DNA from 4 places in the Bradyrhizobium betae genome. Region 2 is predicted to be linked to each of the others. Evidence: predicted binding sites of a transcription regulator. Region 2 holds the regulator's gene; each other region holds the start of a gene.
The links. The regulator LexA, encoded in region 2, represses DNA repair genes until DNA is damaged. The targets are predictions, from matches to a motif close to TGTTCNNNNTGTGTTCNG.
Positions count from the first base shown of each region.

Region 1: the regulator LexA is predicted to act here: its motif matches at 1,803-1,820, upstream of F8237_RS12490 (DNA recombination protein RmuC).
Region 3: the regulator LexA is predicted to act here: its motif matches at 1,356-1,373, upstream of F8237_RS15325 (YifB family Mg chelatase-like AAA ATPase).
Region 4: the regulator LexA is predicted to act here: its motif matches at 1,814-1,831, upstream of recA (recombinase RecA).

Region 1 covers NZ_CP044543.1:2,603,944-2,607,250, forward strand. Annotated here, with positions in the region: gene fmt (methionyl-tRNA formyltransferase) at 78-1,013, opposite strand; gene def (peptide deformylase) at 1,154-1,678, opposite strand; gene F8237_RS12490 (DNA recombination protein RmuC) at 1,852-3,051, shown strand; gene F8237_RS12495 (GIY-YIG nuclease family protein) at 3,113-3,307, shown strand, end outside.
Region 2 covers NZ_CP044543.1:6,549,678-6,552,984, forward strand. Annotated here, with positions in the region: gene F8237_RS36155 (hypothetical protein) at 1-402, opposite strand, end outside; gene F8237_RS31560 (hypothetical protein) at 592-792, opposite strand; gene lexA (transcriptional repressor LexA) at 985-1,686, opposite strand; gene F8237_RS31570 (molybdopterin molybdotransferase MoeA) at 1,863-3,074, opposite strand; gene F8237_RS31575 (hypothetical protein) at 3,304-3,307, opposite strand, start outside.
Region 3 covers NZ_CP044543.1:3,208,114-3,211,420, reverse strand. Annotated here, with positions in the region: gene F8237_RS15325 (YifB family Mg chelatase-like AAA ATPase) at 1-1,297, opposite strand, end outside; gene F8237_RS15320 (PilZ domain-containing protein) at 1,525-1,770, shown strand; gene F8237_RS15315 (tetratricopeptide repeat protein) at 1,851-2,624, shown strand; gene F8237_RS15310 (CpaE/TadZ family protein) at 2,704-3,307, opposite strand, start outside.
Region 4 covers NZ_CP044543.1:5,728,743-5,732,049, reverse strand. Annotated here, with positions in the region: gene F8237_RS27525 (hypothetical protein) at 1-531, opposite strand, end outside; gene recA (recombinase RecA) at 634-1,722, opposite strand; partial or broken gene F8237_RS27515 (hypothetical protein) at 2,357-2,827, shown strand; gene F8237_RS27510 (hypothetical protein) at 3,060-3,307, opposite strand, start outside.

The DNA.
Region 1 (3,307 bases), 3.2 Mb from region 2:
CAGTACTCCGAGACACCTCTATTCGGCCGAGAAGCCTCAGCGTACTGGATACCCCGCCTTCGCGGGGTATGACAGTGTCAGTTGAATTTGGCGCCTGCGTTCAGCGGCACGCCGCGCAGGAAGTCTGTGGCCTGCATCCGCGCCTTGCCCTCGCGTTGGAGTTCGAGGATGCGAATCGCACCCTCGCCGCAGGCGATGGCGAGCTGGTCGTCGAGCACATCGCCGGGCGCGCCCGAACCTTTCGCCAACTCGCAGCGCAGGATCTTGATACGCGCGTTCTCGCTGACGCCCGCGAGCTCGGCCCAGGCGCCGGGAAACGGCGACAGGCCGTGGATGTGGCGCAGCACGGCGTGCGCCGGCCTGGTCCAGTCGATCCGCGCTTCGGCCTTGTCGATCTTGGCGGCATAGGTGACGCCGTCTTCGCTCTGCTTCCTGAGCTGGAGGCCGCCGCGTGCGAGCGCGGCCATCGCCCGCACCATCAGATCGGCGCCGAGGCGCGAGAGGCGATCATGCAGATCGGCCGCGGTCATGCTGTCGGTGATGGCAAGGCGTTCGGCCATGGCGACGTCGCCGGTGTCGAGTCCGACATCCATCTTCATCACCATTACGCCGCTCTCGGCGTCGCCGGCCATGATGGCGCGGTTGATGGGCGCGGCACCGCGCCAGCGCGGCAGCAGCGAGGCGTGCAGATTGTAGCAGCCGAGTTTTGGCGCATCGAGGATCGCTTGCGGCAGGATCATGCCATAGGCGACGACGACGGCCGCATCGGCATCGAAGGCTCTGAATTCGTCGAGCGCTTCCGGCGTCTTCAGCGTCTTCGGCGTCAGCACGGGGATGCCGAGTCTTCGCGCAGCTTGTTCAACGGGGGTCGGCTGCAATTGCAGGCCACGCCGTCCGCCCGGCTTCGGCGCGCGGGTATACACAGCCACGATCTCGTGGCCGTGCCCGACCAGTTCGAGCAGCGTCGGCACGGAGAAATCGGGCGTGCCCATGAAGATGAGGCGGAGAGGCATGGAGCTGCGTTCAGTGAGAGTTCTGGTTCTCCGTCATGCCCGGGCTTGTCCCGGGCATCCACGGTCTTGGCGACAAAGCAAGCAAGGCGTGGATGACCGGGTCAAGCACGGCCATGACGAGTGAGAGAGCCGAACCCTGCTCACTCCGCGCGCTTAGCGGCTTTCTCGAACTTCTTGATGACGCGGTCGCGCTTGAGCTTCGACAGATAGTCGACGAACAAGACCCCGTTGAGATGGTCGATCTCGTGCTGGATGCAGGTGGCACAGAGGCCTTCGGCATCCTCCTCGTGCACCTTGCCGTCGAGATCGGTGAAACGCACGCGCACCTTCGCGGGCCGTTCGACCTCCTCGTAATATTCGGGGATCGACAGGCAGCCTTCCTCGTAGACCGAGAGTTCCTCGGACGAGGCGATGACCTCCGGATTGATGAAGACGCGCGGCTCCGGCTTGGTCTCGCCGTTCTCGTCGCGCTTGGCGAGGTCCATGGTGATCAGCCGCAAAGGCTGCGCGATCTGGATCGCCGCCAGCCCGATGCCGGGCGCGTCGTACATGGTCTCGAACATGTCGTCGGCAAGCTTGCGGATCTCGGCCGTGACCTTCTCGATCGGCTTGGAGACCAGACGCAACTGCTTGTCGGGCAGGATGATGATTTCTCTAAGGGCCATGGCGGCGATTTAAGCCGCGCGCCGGATGCGGTCAATGCGGCTGGGGAACCTCGTTAACCCTCCGCTAACCATAAAACTTCAGGTTTCGTTAACCATGAAAATTAACGGGGCATTTACCCCGAAATGTTCGCTATTCGTTCGTGCGACCCGCCGAATCGGCTAGAAGGACAGGCATGAACGAGATCATTTTCGTGGCTGGCGACTGGCCGGTGCGTGCCGTCGATGCGCTGATCGGCTTCGGCGCCCTTGTCCTCATCCTGCTGGTGGCGATCGCCGTCGTGATCGCGCGCTCGGGACGGCGCGGCGCGGAACTCGCGATGGCGCATGCCATCCGGGCCGACGAGCTCGAGGAGCGCCTGAGCCAGGTCCTGCATGCCCAGAGCGAGGCCTCGGGCCGCGTCGATGCCATGAGCCAGGCGCTGGCCGGCCGCCAGGCCGACATGGCGCGGGCGGTCAACGAGCGGCTGGATTCGGTGACACATCGTGTCGGCCAATCCATGGAGAGCACCACCCGCAACACCATGGAGAGCCTGCGCGCGCTGCACGAGCGGCTCGGCATCATCGACAACGCGCACAAGAACCTCACCGACCTCACCACGCAGGTGACGACCTTGCGCGACGTGCTCGCCAACAAGCAGTCGCGCGGTGCCTTCGGCCAGGCGCGAATGGAGGCGATCGTCCAGGACGGCTTGCCGAAGGGCGCCTACGAATTCCAGTTCACACTCTCGACGGGAAAGCGGCCGGACTGCGTCGTGTTCCTGCCCGACCAGCGCCCGCTCTGCATCGACGCCAAATTCCCGCTGGAAGCGATGACCGCGCTGCACGACGCCCGCACCGACGAGGAGAAGCGCATCGCCACGCAGCGGCTGCGCGGCGACGTGATGAAGCATGTCAGCGACATCGCCGAAAAATATCTCGTCGCCGGCGAGACCCAGGAGATGGCGCTGATGTTCGTTCCGTCGGAATCGGTCTACGCCGAGATCCATGACGGCTTCGACGACATCATCCAGAAGGCCTACCGCGCCCGCGTCGTGCTGGTGTCGCCCTCGCTGCTGATGCTGGCGATCCAGGTGATGCAGCAGATCATGAAGGACGCGCGCATGCGCGACGCCGCCGACCAGATCCGCACCGAGGTGATCAAGCTCGGCGACGATCTGGGACGCCTGCGCGACCGCGTGCTGAAATTGCAGAAGCATTTTGCTGACGCCAACGAGGACGTGCGCCAGGTCTTGATCTCCGCCGACAAGATCGAGAAACGGGCGGGACGAATCGAGGAGCTCGATTTCAGCAAGACCGACGCTCCGGAAGGCTCGCATCTGGTGGCGACCGGTGCGCCGGAGCTGTTTCCGAGGAAGCTCCAGGCGGGGGAGTAGATTTCGGGCACACTGTCATCGCCCGGCTTGACCGGGCGACCCAGTATCCCAGAGACGGCAAATGGGCGCACGCTGCTACTACGTGTACATTCTCGCCAGCAGGATTGGTGGTACGCTCTACATCGGCGTGACAAATGACATCATCCGCCGCGTGGCTGAGCACAAGTCGAAAGTCATCGAGAGCTTTACTGAGAAGTATGACGTCGCGAGACTGGTCTACTTCGAGCAGTTCGACGACCCGGAGAACGCGATCAAG
Region 2 (3,307 bases):
CTGTCGGCCGTCGGCGCTGGACTGCGGCCTGCCCTCGCCAAGGGGCTGTGTCACCGGCAGTTGCAGCACGGTCGCGTGCTGGCCTTCGACGAGCTGTGTCACCAGCACGTATTTGCCGTCGGGGAATTCGATCGCGTCATGATGACGGTCGGGAATGTGCGGATCGATCTTGCCGAACTTGCCGACGCGGGAGTTGACGCTACGCGTCCAGATCCAGCGATTGTCGTAGCGGACGTTGTCGGCGAAGGCGAGCTCCGTTCCCGGCAACAGGCAGACCGCAACGGCCGGATCTGCTGCGGAGGCAAAGCCGCGCGTCGAGGTGCCGCGGAAGGTTGTCGAGACGATCGTCTCGCCGACTTCCGCGGGACGCGATGCGACGGCATGCAGGCTGTAGTCACACATCGGGGGGCTCCTCATGCGAGATAGCGGCCCGCGCCTCTTCTGAGGCACAGGCCTCTATCAGAGTGGAAGCACCAAGCGTCTGCCCGGTTGTAGGCAAATCTGCGGCTCGCCGCCGCAGTCTGCGATCACATTATCTTTTTCCGGATGCACCGGACCAATGCCTGCTTCCGTGCATAAGGGCCGCGCGTGTCAGCGGCCAGCAGGTGCCGACCAGCCGGAATATTGCCAGCCCGGTTGCGAGGGCTGCTCGACCGCGTTGTGGGCATTGCGGATTGGCTGGCTGGCCACCGTCTCCTTGCGGATCGGGTGCTGTGCCTGTGCGGCAAAGGCCTGCGACGCTGATGCTGCGATCAGCGCCGCCGCGATCGTGCTTGAGATGATCTTGCGCATGGCTTCTCCTCGAACCTGAGGCCGCAAAGCAACGTTGCTTCGTGCGGCGTGTCGAGGATGTAGCGCTGGAAGAGGGGCCGGATAATCTGCGCGAAACCAGAAAGACTATCCAGCGGGAGCGGACAATCGTCCGCTCCAATCGTTCAACGCGCGGCCGTCGATCGGCAGTCGCGCGACAGGCTCAGGACTCGCTCAGTACTTGCGATAGAGCCCGATCAGCTTGCCCTGGATCTTCACCCGGTTGGGCGGCAGGATGCGCACTTCATAGGCCGCATTGGCGGGCTCGAGAGCGATCGAGGCGCCGCGGCGGCGGAAGCGCTTGAGCGTCGCTTCCTCGTCGTCGATCAATGCCACGACGATATCGCCGGTGTCGGCGCTCTCGTTGCGCTGGATCAGCGCCATGTCGCCGTCGAGGATGCCAGCCTCGACCATGGAATCGCCGCGCACTTCCAGCGCGTAATGTTCGCCCGAGCCGAGCATGTCAGGCGGTACGCTGATGGTGTGGCTGCGCGTCTGCAAAGCCTCGATCGGCGTGCCGGCTGCAATCCGGCCCATCACGGGCACGGCGACGGGGCGCTCGCCCTCATCCGCGGATGCGCTTGAGGTGGTGCGCACCTTGCCGAGATTGCCCTCGATGACGCTCGGCGTGAAGCCGCGGCGGCTGCCGGCGGCGGCCTGAAGCTCGGGCAGCTTGATCACCTCGATGGCGCGGGCGCGGTTCGGCAGCCGGCGGATGAAGCCGCGCTCCTCGAGCGCGGTGATCAGGCGATGGATGCCTGATTTCGAGCGCAGATCGAGCGCGTCCTTCATCTCGTCGAAGGAGGGCGGCACGCCGCTTTCCTTCAGCCGTTCGCTGATGAATCGCAGAAGCTCGTATTGTTTGCGCGTTAACATCTCGACCAAAATCCCCCGGTTGATGTCGTCCGATTCCGAGACGCTGAATTCAGCAGTAAGTCGCTACATGCTCGAAACAAATCATGAACGGACACTATATGTTCGATACATGTTCCGCAACTGCTTAATTTACCGTGAACGCTGCAAAGTTCGCGGAACGCATGCGAACGAGGCGGTCAGACGGGCAGTCGCAGCACCTCGCAAGGCGTGCCGGATTCGGCCTTCGCCGCGAACGGCGCTCGCACGAGAAGTGCCTGTGCCGCAGCGAGATTCGAAAGCAGCGAGGAATCCTGGTGATTGACGGGAATGGCAGCGAGCGTGCCGTCGTCACGCAACTCGAGGCGTGCGCGCAGATAATCCTCGCGCTGGTCATTGGCGCCGATGTCGCGGCCGAGCACCGCGCGCTCGCGGCGATGATGAATCACCGAACGGCCCGACAGCGCACGAATCAGCGGCACCATGAACAGGAAGCCGCAAACGTAGGATGACACGGGATTGCCGGGCAGGCCGATCACGCGCATCGACCCGAGCCGCCCGTTCATCATCGGCTTGCCCGGCCGCATCGCGATCTTCCAGAACGCCATCGAGACGCCTTCGTCCCGCAGCGCCTGCTGGACCAGATCATGGTCGCCGACCGAGGCACCGCCGGTCGTGATCAGGATATCGGCGCCACTCTCGCGGGCACGCCGGATGCCGGCTGTGGTTGCTGCAAGCGTGTCGGCGGCAATACCGAGGTCGATGGTGTCGGCGCCCTCGCTGCGGGCGAGCGCGTGCAGGGCGTAGCCGTTGGAATAGACGATCTGGCCGGGACCCGGCGTGCTGCCCGGCATCACCAGCTCGTCGCCGGTGGCGAGGATGGCGACCTTCGGACGGCGGCGGACGGGCAAATGCGGGTGATTCATGCCGGCGGCGAGCGCGAGGTCGCGCTCGGTGAGGCGGGCTCCCTGGTGCAACAGCACGTCGCCTTCCGAGAAGTCGACGCCAGCGGGCCGGATGTGACGCCCGATCATGGCTGCTTCCTTGATCGTGACGCGCTTGCCCTCGGCAACCGTATCCTCCTGGATCACGACGGCGTCGGCGCCATCAGGAACGACGCCCCCGGTGAATATCCGCACCGCTTCGCCGGCGCTGACCGTTCCTGCAAACGGGCGGCCCGCCGCGACCTCGCCGATCACGGTCAGTTGGGAATCGATCCCGGCCGCATCGGCCGCGCGCACCGCATAGCCGTCCATCGCCGACATCGCCTGCGGCGGCTGCGTCCGCCGCGCCGCGACATCGCGCGCGAGCACACGGTGAAAGGCCTGGTCGAGCGCGATCGTTTCTTCAGGCAGCGGCTCTGTACCCGCGAGCACCGCGGCAAGCGCGTCAGAAACCGGCATGAGGGCCACGAGTGAAAACTCCAGCTACGCCCGCTTGGGCAAATCAGCGGCGAGAGTTCTAACCGAGCGCGGGCGCGGAGGCAAAGTAGCGACGAGCAGGATGAAATATCCTGCTTCAGCATTTACTGTTAGCGAGGAAGCGTCAGATCCGCCTCGGCATGATCCCGAAGGCGAGACAGACCGGCACGGGAATAGCCGCGGCAAGGACGAGAACGACGAGCGCCACGGCCAGCATCGGTCAC
Region 3 (3,307 bases), 3.3 Mb from region 2:
GCACCTGTGGCAGGCCGGCGTCGGCGTAGCGCGCGAGCTGGATGTCGCGCGCCGCAGCCACGCGCGCGGCGACTTCGGCGGAGCCTTCCGCCGCCGGCGGCAGGATCAGATCGGCCGCCGTCACCGCGGGAACCTCGATGCGCAGGTCGATGCGATCCATCAGCGGGCCGGAGATGCGGGCCTGATAATCGCTGGTGCAGCGGTCGATGCGGCCGCGCTTGCAGGCATAGCCCGGCTCGAACGCATTGCCGCAGCGGCAGGGGTTCATGGCCGCGACCAGCATGAAGCGCGCCGGATAGGTCACGCGATGATTGGCGCGAGACACCGAGACCTCGCCGTTCTCCAGCGGCTGGCGCAGCGAATCCAGCACGCGCGGATCGAACTCCGGCAGCTCGTCGAGGAACAGCACGCCCTGATGCGCGAGCGAGATCTCGCCGGGCCTTGCGCGCATGCCGCCGCCGGTGAGCGCGGCCATGCTGGCGGAATGATGCGGCGAGCGGAATGGCCGCCGCGCCGTCAGCGCGCCGCCCTCGATTTCCCCGGCAACGGAGGCGATCATCGAGACCTCCAGCAATTCGCCCGGCGACAACGGCGGCAGGATCGACGGCAGCCGCGCCGCCAGCATCGACTTGCCGGCACCGGGCGCGCCGATCATCAACAGATGATGTCCGCCGGCGGCCGCGATCTCCAGCGCGCGCTTGGCGCTCTCCTGGCCCTTGATGTCGCGCAGGTCGAGCGTCGAGGCGGCGGCCTCGTGCACCTTCGGCACCGGCCGCGACAGCACCTGCGTGCCCTTGAAGTGGTTGGCGATCTGGATCAGCGAGTGTGCCGCGATGATCTGGATGTCCGGGCTCGCCCACGCGGCCTCCGAGCCGCACGCGGCCGGACAGATCAGGCCTTCCTCGCGCACATTGGCGCCGATCGCCGCGGGCAGAACCCCGGCGACGGGCGCGATCGAGCCGTCCAGCCCGAGCTCACCGAGCACAGTAAAACCCGTCAGCGCATCCGGCGGAATCGCGCCGATGGCGGCCATCAGCCCCAGCGCGATCGGCAGGTCGTAATGGCTGCCCTCCTTGGGCAGGTCGGCGGGCGCGAGATTGACGATGATCCGCCGCGCCGGCAGCGCCAGACCCGAGGCGATCAACGCCGAGCGGACCCGCTCGCGCGCTTCCGACACCGCCTTGTCCGGCAGGCCGACGATGGCAAAGGCGGGCAAGCCCGGCGCGACCTGCACCTGCACGTCGACGGCGCGGGCCTCGATCCCCTCAAAGGCGACGGTAGAAACCCGCTGAACCATGCCCGAACCAGCCTGCCCTCTTGTACAATTAGGGGTAGCAGAGCCCGGTCCTTTTTGCAAGAACAATACGGGAACATTCGCGCTGGCTGGACCGACCCTAACAAGTCGTAAACACGACGTGGACACTACGGCTCGAATGCGAGCGGCTCCGCACAGCACATCCCAACGAATGTTCGCTACAGCTAGGGCAACGGGATGGGCCGTAGTCTAACGAGTGAACAATCAACATGCTTGCAAATCGCCGCAGAAGCGAACGACGGGTGTGCACGCGGCTCGCCAAGATTCATTTTGGCGCGGGCTCGCTGCCGCGGGACTGCACGATCACGGATATTTCGGACGGGGGCGTGAAAGTGGTGGCGGAATTCCTGGAGGTGCCGCCGCAGTTCACGATCATCTTCGCGCCGGATTATTCGCGCCAATGCCGCCTGCGCTGGCGCATCGGTTGCGAATTCGGTGCCGAATTCACCGACTGAGGTCGTCGAGGGGCACGTCCTTAACGGGACTTTAGCGTTAATCGGCAAGCATCCCTGATCAGTCGCCGAGTGATCAGAGTATGTCCAAGCGTTCGCCCCTTGCCTGTCCCCCGGCGAGATTCCTGCTTCCTTGCCTCCTTGCGCTAGCGCTCGGTGGCTGCCAGACCACCGGTATCGAGGACATCACCGGCGCGCTCGGCGGCAAGCCGGAGACGGCCGGCAAGGCCGACCCCAAGCCGGACATGGACGCGCTGCGCGAGCGCTATCGGGCCAAGCCTGGTGATCCCAACGTCGCCCTCGAATACGGCACGGCTCTGCGCGTGACCGGCCAGCGCGCCCAGGCCGTCGCGGTGATGGAGCAGGCCGTGCTCAATAATTCCAGCAACAAGGCGCTGCTTGCCGGCTACGGCCGCGCGCTCGCCGACAGCGGCAACTTCCAGCAGGCGTTCGACGTGCTCAGCCGCGCGCATACGCCGGAGGATCCCGACTGGCGAATCCTGTCGGCGCAAGGCGCTGCGCTCGACCAGCTCGGCCGCAACGAAGAGGCGCAGCAATATTATGCGACCGCACTGAAGATCGTGCCCGACGAGCCGCAGGTTCTGTCCAATCTCGGCCTGTCCTACATGCTCCAGAACAATCTGCCGCGGGCCGAGGAAACGCTGCGCCGCGCGTATGGGCGCAACGCGAGCGATTCCCGCGTGCGCGCCAATCTGGCGCTGGTGGTGGGCCTGCAAGGCAGGCAAGCCGAGGCCGAGACCATCGTGAAGGGCGATCTGCCGCCGGATCAGGCCGCGGCAAAGGTCACGGCGCTGCGGCAGTTGCTGGTGAAGAAGCAGCAGCGGGCGGACAAGTAATCCGCCCTCTCGTTTGCCTCTTGTCAGATGCGTTTTCCTGACGCGAACCGGGATCCACTTCGCTCGAAAACGCTTTTCCTCAAGACGCCTTGCGATGCGGGGCCGAGCTGCGGCCCGTCCTGCCCTTCAGCTTCTTCAGCAGCGGTCCGAACAACGAGCTCTTCGGCTTCTTGACCTCGCCGCGACCGGCGAGACGGTTCGCCATGTTCTGAAACAGAAGCGTGGTGCGGTGGCTCTTGGAGACCTCCGCGATCATCTGGCCGTTGTTGGCTGCGGTCGAGAACAGCTTCGAATCGAACGGGATCACCGCGATCGGCTGGCTTTCCATGGTCTTGGCGAACGACTTGACGTCGATCTCCGCGCGCTTGTGCATGCCGACCTGGTTGATGCAATACAGCGGCGGCCGGTCGTTCGGCCGCGCCGCCTTCAGCACGTTCAGCATGTTCTTGGTGTTGCGCAAGTTCGCGAGATCGGGCTCGGCCACGATGACGATATCGTCGGCGTTGACCAGCGCGCGGCGCGTCCAGCCCGACCATTGGTGGGGAACGTCGAGCACGATGCAGGGCGTGGTCATGCGCAGCGTGTCGAAGATCGCATCGAAGGCTTCGGCGCCGAAATCGTAGACGCGGTCGAGCGTCGCGGGCGCCGCGAGAAGGCTGAGGCGCTCGGTGCATTTGGAGAGC
Region 4 (3,307 bases), 820 kb from region 2:
GTCTTTGTGGAGCAGATCAGCGGAGGCCTCCGGTGTCGGCGCGCAATAGGCCTGCCAAGCCATCTTGGCGGTCGCGAGCTCACGGGCCCCGACGTCCACGAGGGGAATATAAGAGGTGGATTTTCCGAGTCGTTCGATGCTCACGTCGAAAAAATCAGACGGTACCAAGCGCAATCGGAGCTTTTCCAGCAGCGCGGGGCATGACCCGAGATAGTCGAGCAGCCAAATCAACTGCAATTGGTCTTCGGGGCTCCGGTCAAACCAAAGTTCAATCTCGTCATAGCGCTCGCAAAATTCGGCAAAAGGCCGTTTCCTGCGATTTTTGAAGGCGGGAGGCCAGACGATGCCCCAATCCGACCAGTGATCGCCTGTCTTGAGCGTCGCCGAACGCGCCCCGAAATAAGCTGCGAAATGTTCAGGCGAAGGCAGCCGATCCCACGCGAAACAAAAAAAGAAAAAAACGACGATTTCAGCCAACTCCAATTTGGCAAGATCGGAGCCGGACGAACTGGTCAAAATCAGACGTTTCACCGCGGCTGCCTCCCACGCACAAAAAGAAACGGGCACTGACGACGTCGGCAACTCAACGTCCTCAGCGCCCGCTCCTCGCGAAAAACTCTTTCGCGCTAAGGCTTACTCGTCTCCCGGCTCCTCGCCGTCGGCGTCGCGCTCGGGCGTGCCGGCCAGGATCTGCTCGGCGATCAGGCCGGAGTTCTGGCGGATCGCGGTCTCGATCTTGGCGGTGATGTCGGGATTGGCCTTCAGGAACGCTTTCGAGTTCTCGCGGCCCTGGCCGAGGCGCTGGCTGTCATAGGAGAACCAGGCGCCGGATTTCTCGACGATGCCGGCCTTGACGCCGAGATCGAGGATCTCGCCCATCTTGGAGACGCCCTCGCCGTACATGATGTCGAATTCGACCTGCTTGAAGGGCGGCGCCAGCTTGTTCTTCACCACCTTGACGCGGGTGGTGTTGCCGACGACCTCGTCGCGCTCCTTGATCGCGCCGATGCGGCGGATATCGAGGCGGATCGAAGCGTAGAATTTCAGCGCGTTGCCGCCGGTCGTGGTTTCCGGCGAGCCGTACATCACACCGATCTTCATGCGGATCTGGTTGATGAAGATCACCATGGTGTTGGACTTGTTGATCGAGGCGGTCAGCTTGCGCAGCGCCTGGCTCATCAACCGCGCTTGAAGTCCCGGCAGCGCATCGCCCATCTCGCCCTCGAGCTCGGCCTTCGGCACCAGCGCCGCGACCGAATCGACCACCAGAACGTCCACCGCACCCGAGCGCACCAGCGTGTCGCAGATTTCCAGCGCCTGCTCGCCCGTGTCCGGCTGCGAGATCAGGAGTTCGTCGATGTTGACGCCCAGCTTGCGTGCATAGACCGGGTCGAGCGCGTGCTCGGCGTCGATGAAGGCACAGATGCCGCCCTTCTTCTGCGCTTCCGCCACCGTGTGCAGCGCCAGCGTGGTCTTGCCCGAGGATTCCGGCCCGTAGATTTCAACGACGCGCCCCTTCGGCAGGCCGCCGATCCCGAGCGCGATATCGAGCCCCAGCGAACCCGATGAGATCGCCTCGACATCCATCGAGCGATCGTTCTTTCCGAGCTTCATCACCGAGCCCTTGCCGAACTGGCGCTCGATCTGGGAGAGCGCGGCGGCCAGAGCTTTACTCTTGTCCATGGAGGATCCTTCGACGATACGCAGGGCAGTGGTGGACATGGGTCGTGCTCCTTATGGCGGGGATTCGCTAGGGGGACAAACGGCTGGCGCGGCGGGTCGTCGACAAAAGCAACGTACCCCATTTGTTCCAAGTTCGCAATATGTTCTTTTGCGAATTGCGGTGCTGGCCTGTTTCCGACCTCAGTGGCCTGTTTTTGAAAACGAAAGTGGCTTGATTTGGTTTGGTGAGGTTGTGCCCACGCAATTTCAGCGCTAGCCTTACACGATTATCAATTATGACTTGCAACCTTAAGGGAGGTTACTCCATGACCCGGAAGGCTCTGTTCGGTCTCGGCGCTGGTTTCGCATTCGGCGCTGTCTTGCTTTTACTGCCAACGTTATCCGCTGGGGCGGCAGAAAGGAATTACACTCCAATATCGAAGGCCAGAATCGCTATGAAGCTCGAAAAACTGGGAGACGGTTCAATAATCGCCGTTGATGATTCCCGTTGCTTCGGCGCTGGCGGAACTTGTCAGCCTCAGGGTTGCCCAGGCGTTTGTATTGCTGTCTCTGACCAGCAGGGCACAAAACATTGCGAGTGCAGGTAAGGCCGCCTCAGTTGGCGGCCTCTTTCATTATTGATCGTCTCGCCGAATGATATTGTCCAAGGGATTGCGGCCCTCTGCAGCGGCTCGGACGTGACGCCTTCGGCCCGAACGCCTCGCATGGCGTGATCGTAAAGACCTACAGCGTAACTAACCTCGCAAAGGATGCCGTCACCCGCTACAGCCCGGCTCAAGTAGTAGCCGTAAGCCGTGAGGTAGTATCAGGCGATCCCGAGCAGTACGTTTCGACTAGCTATGTCGAGTGCCAGAACTTGACGCTGCGCATGGCATCGCGTCGGTTCACTCGCCTTACCAACGGCTTTAGCAAGAAGCTGGACAACCACGTTGCAGCCGTCGCGCTGTACGTTGCTCACTACAATCTGTGCCGCACTCATGAAGCGCTGCGCACGACGCCAGCAAAGGCGCTGGGGCTTGCTGAGCGACCTTGGAGCATTGCTCAGCTTGTTGACGCCGCGCTTGCCGTTGCGCCCGCTCTACCAACCGAGACCCCACCAGATCGACGGCGGAAGTTCGTAGTAATCAACGGAGGAAAATCTTAATCATGAATAACACGCTCAATATCAACGCAATGAATCCGATACACAAGTTGCTTGTAATCAACTCGCAAGACGCAGATGATTCCAATGCTTAGAACGGAAGACCAAATCCTGCGAGGAACCGAAGAAATTCGGTTGCGTCTACCGATCAAAGTGAGAGGGCGGGTTTTGGGCACCCGATTAACAGTCGGACCCTAACCCGCCCCCATGCTTCCTAGAGCTAGACGTCGTCGCTCTAAGAACTCTTCCCGCCCAAAATCAATTGAGGTTGTGGGCGAACAAATTCCGGCAACCGATAGACCTTCCCATCATGCACAAGCACACCGTCATTCTTCAGGCGGCTTAGATTGCTGGCTGCGCTACCCCGCAATAGTTTGATGCCGCGCTTGTGGGCTAGTTCAACCGCCGTATTCGAATTTATGCCGGTGGCACCGGTTTCACGGGCAAGATCCGTCAACAATACCTTCAGATTGGTTGCGGACA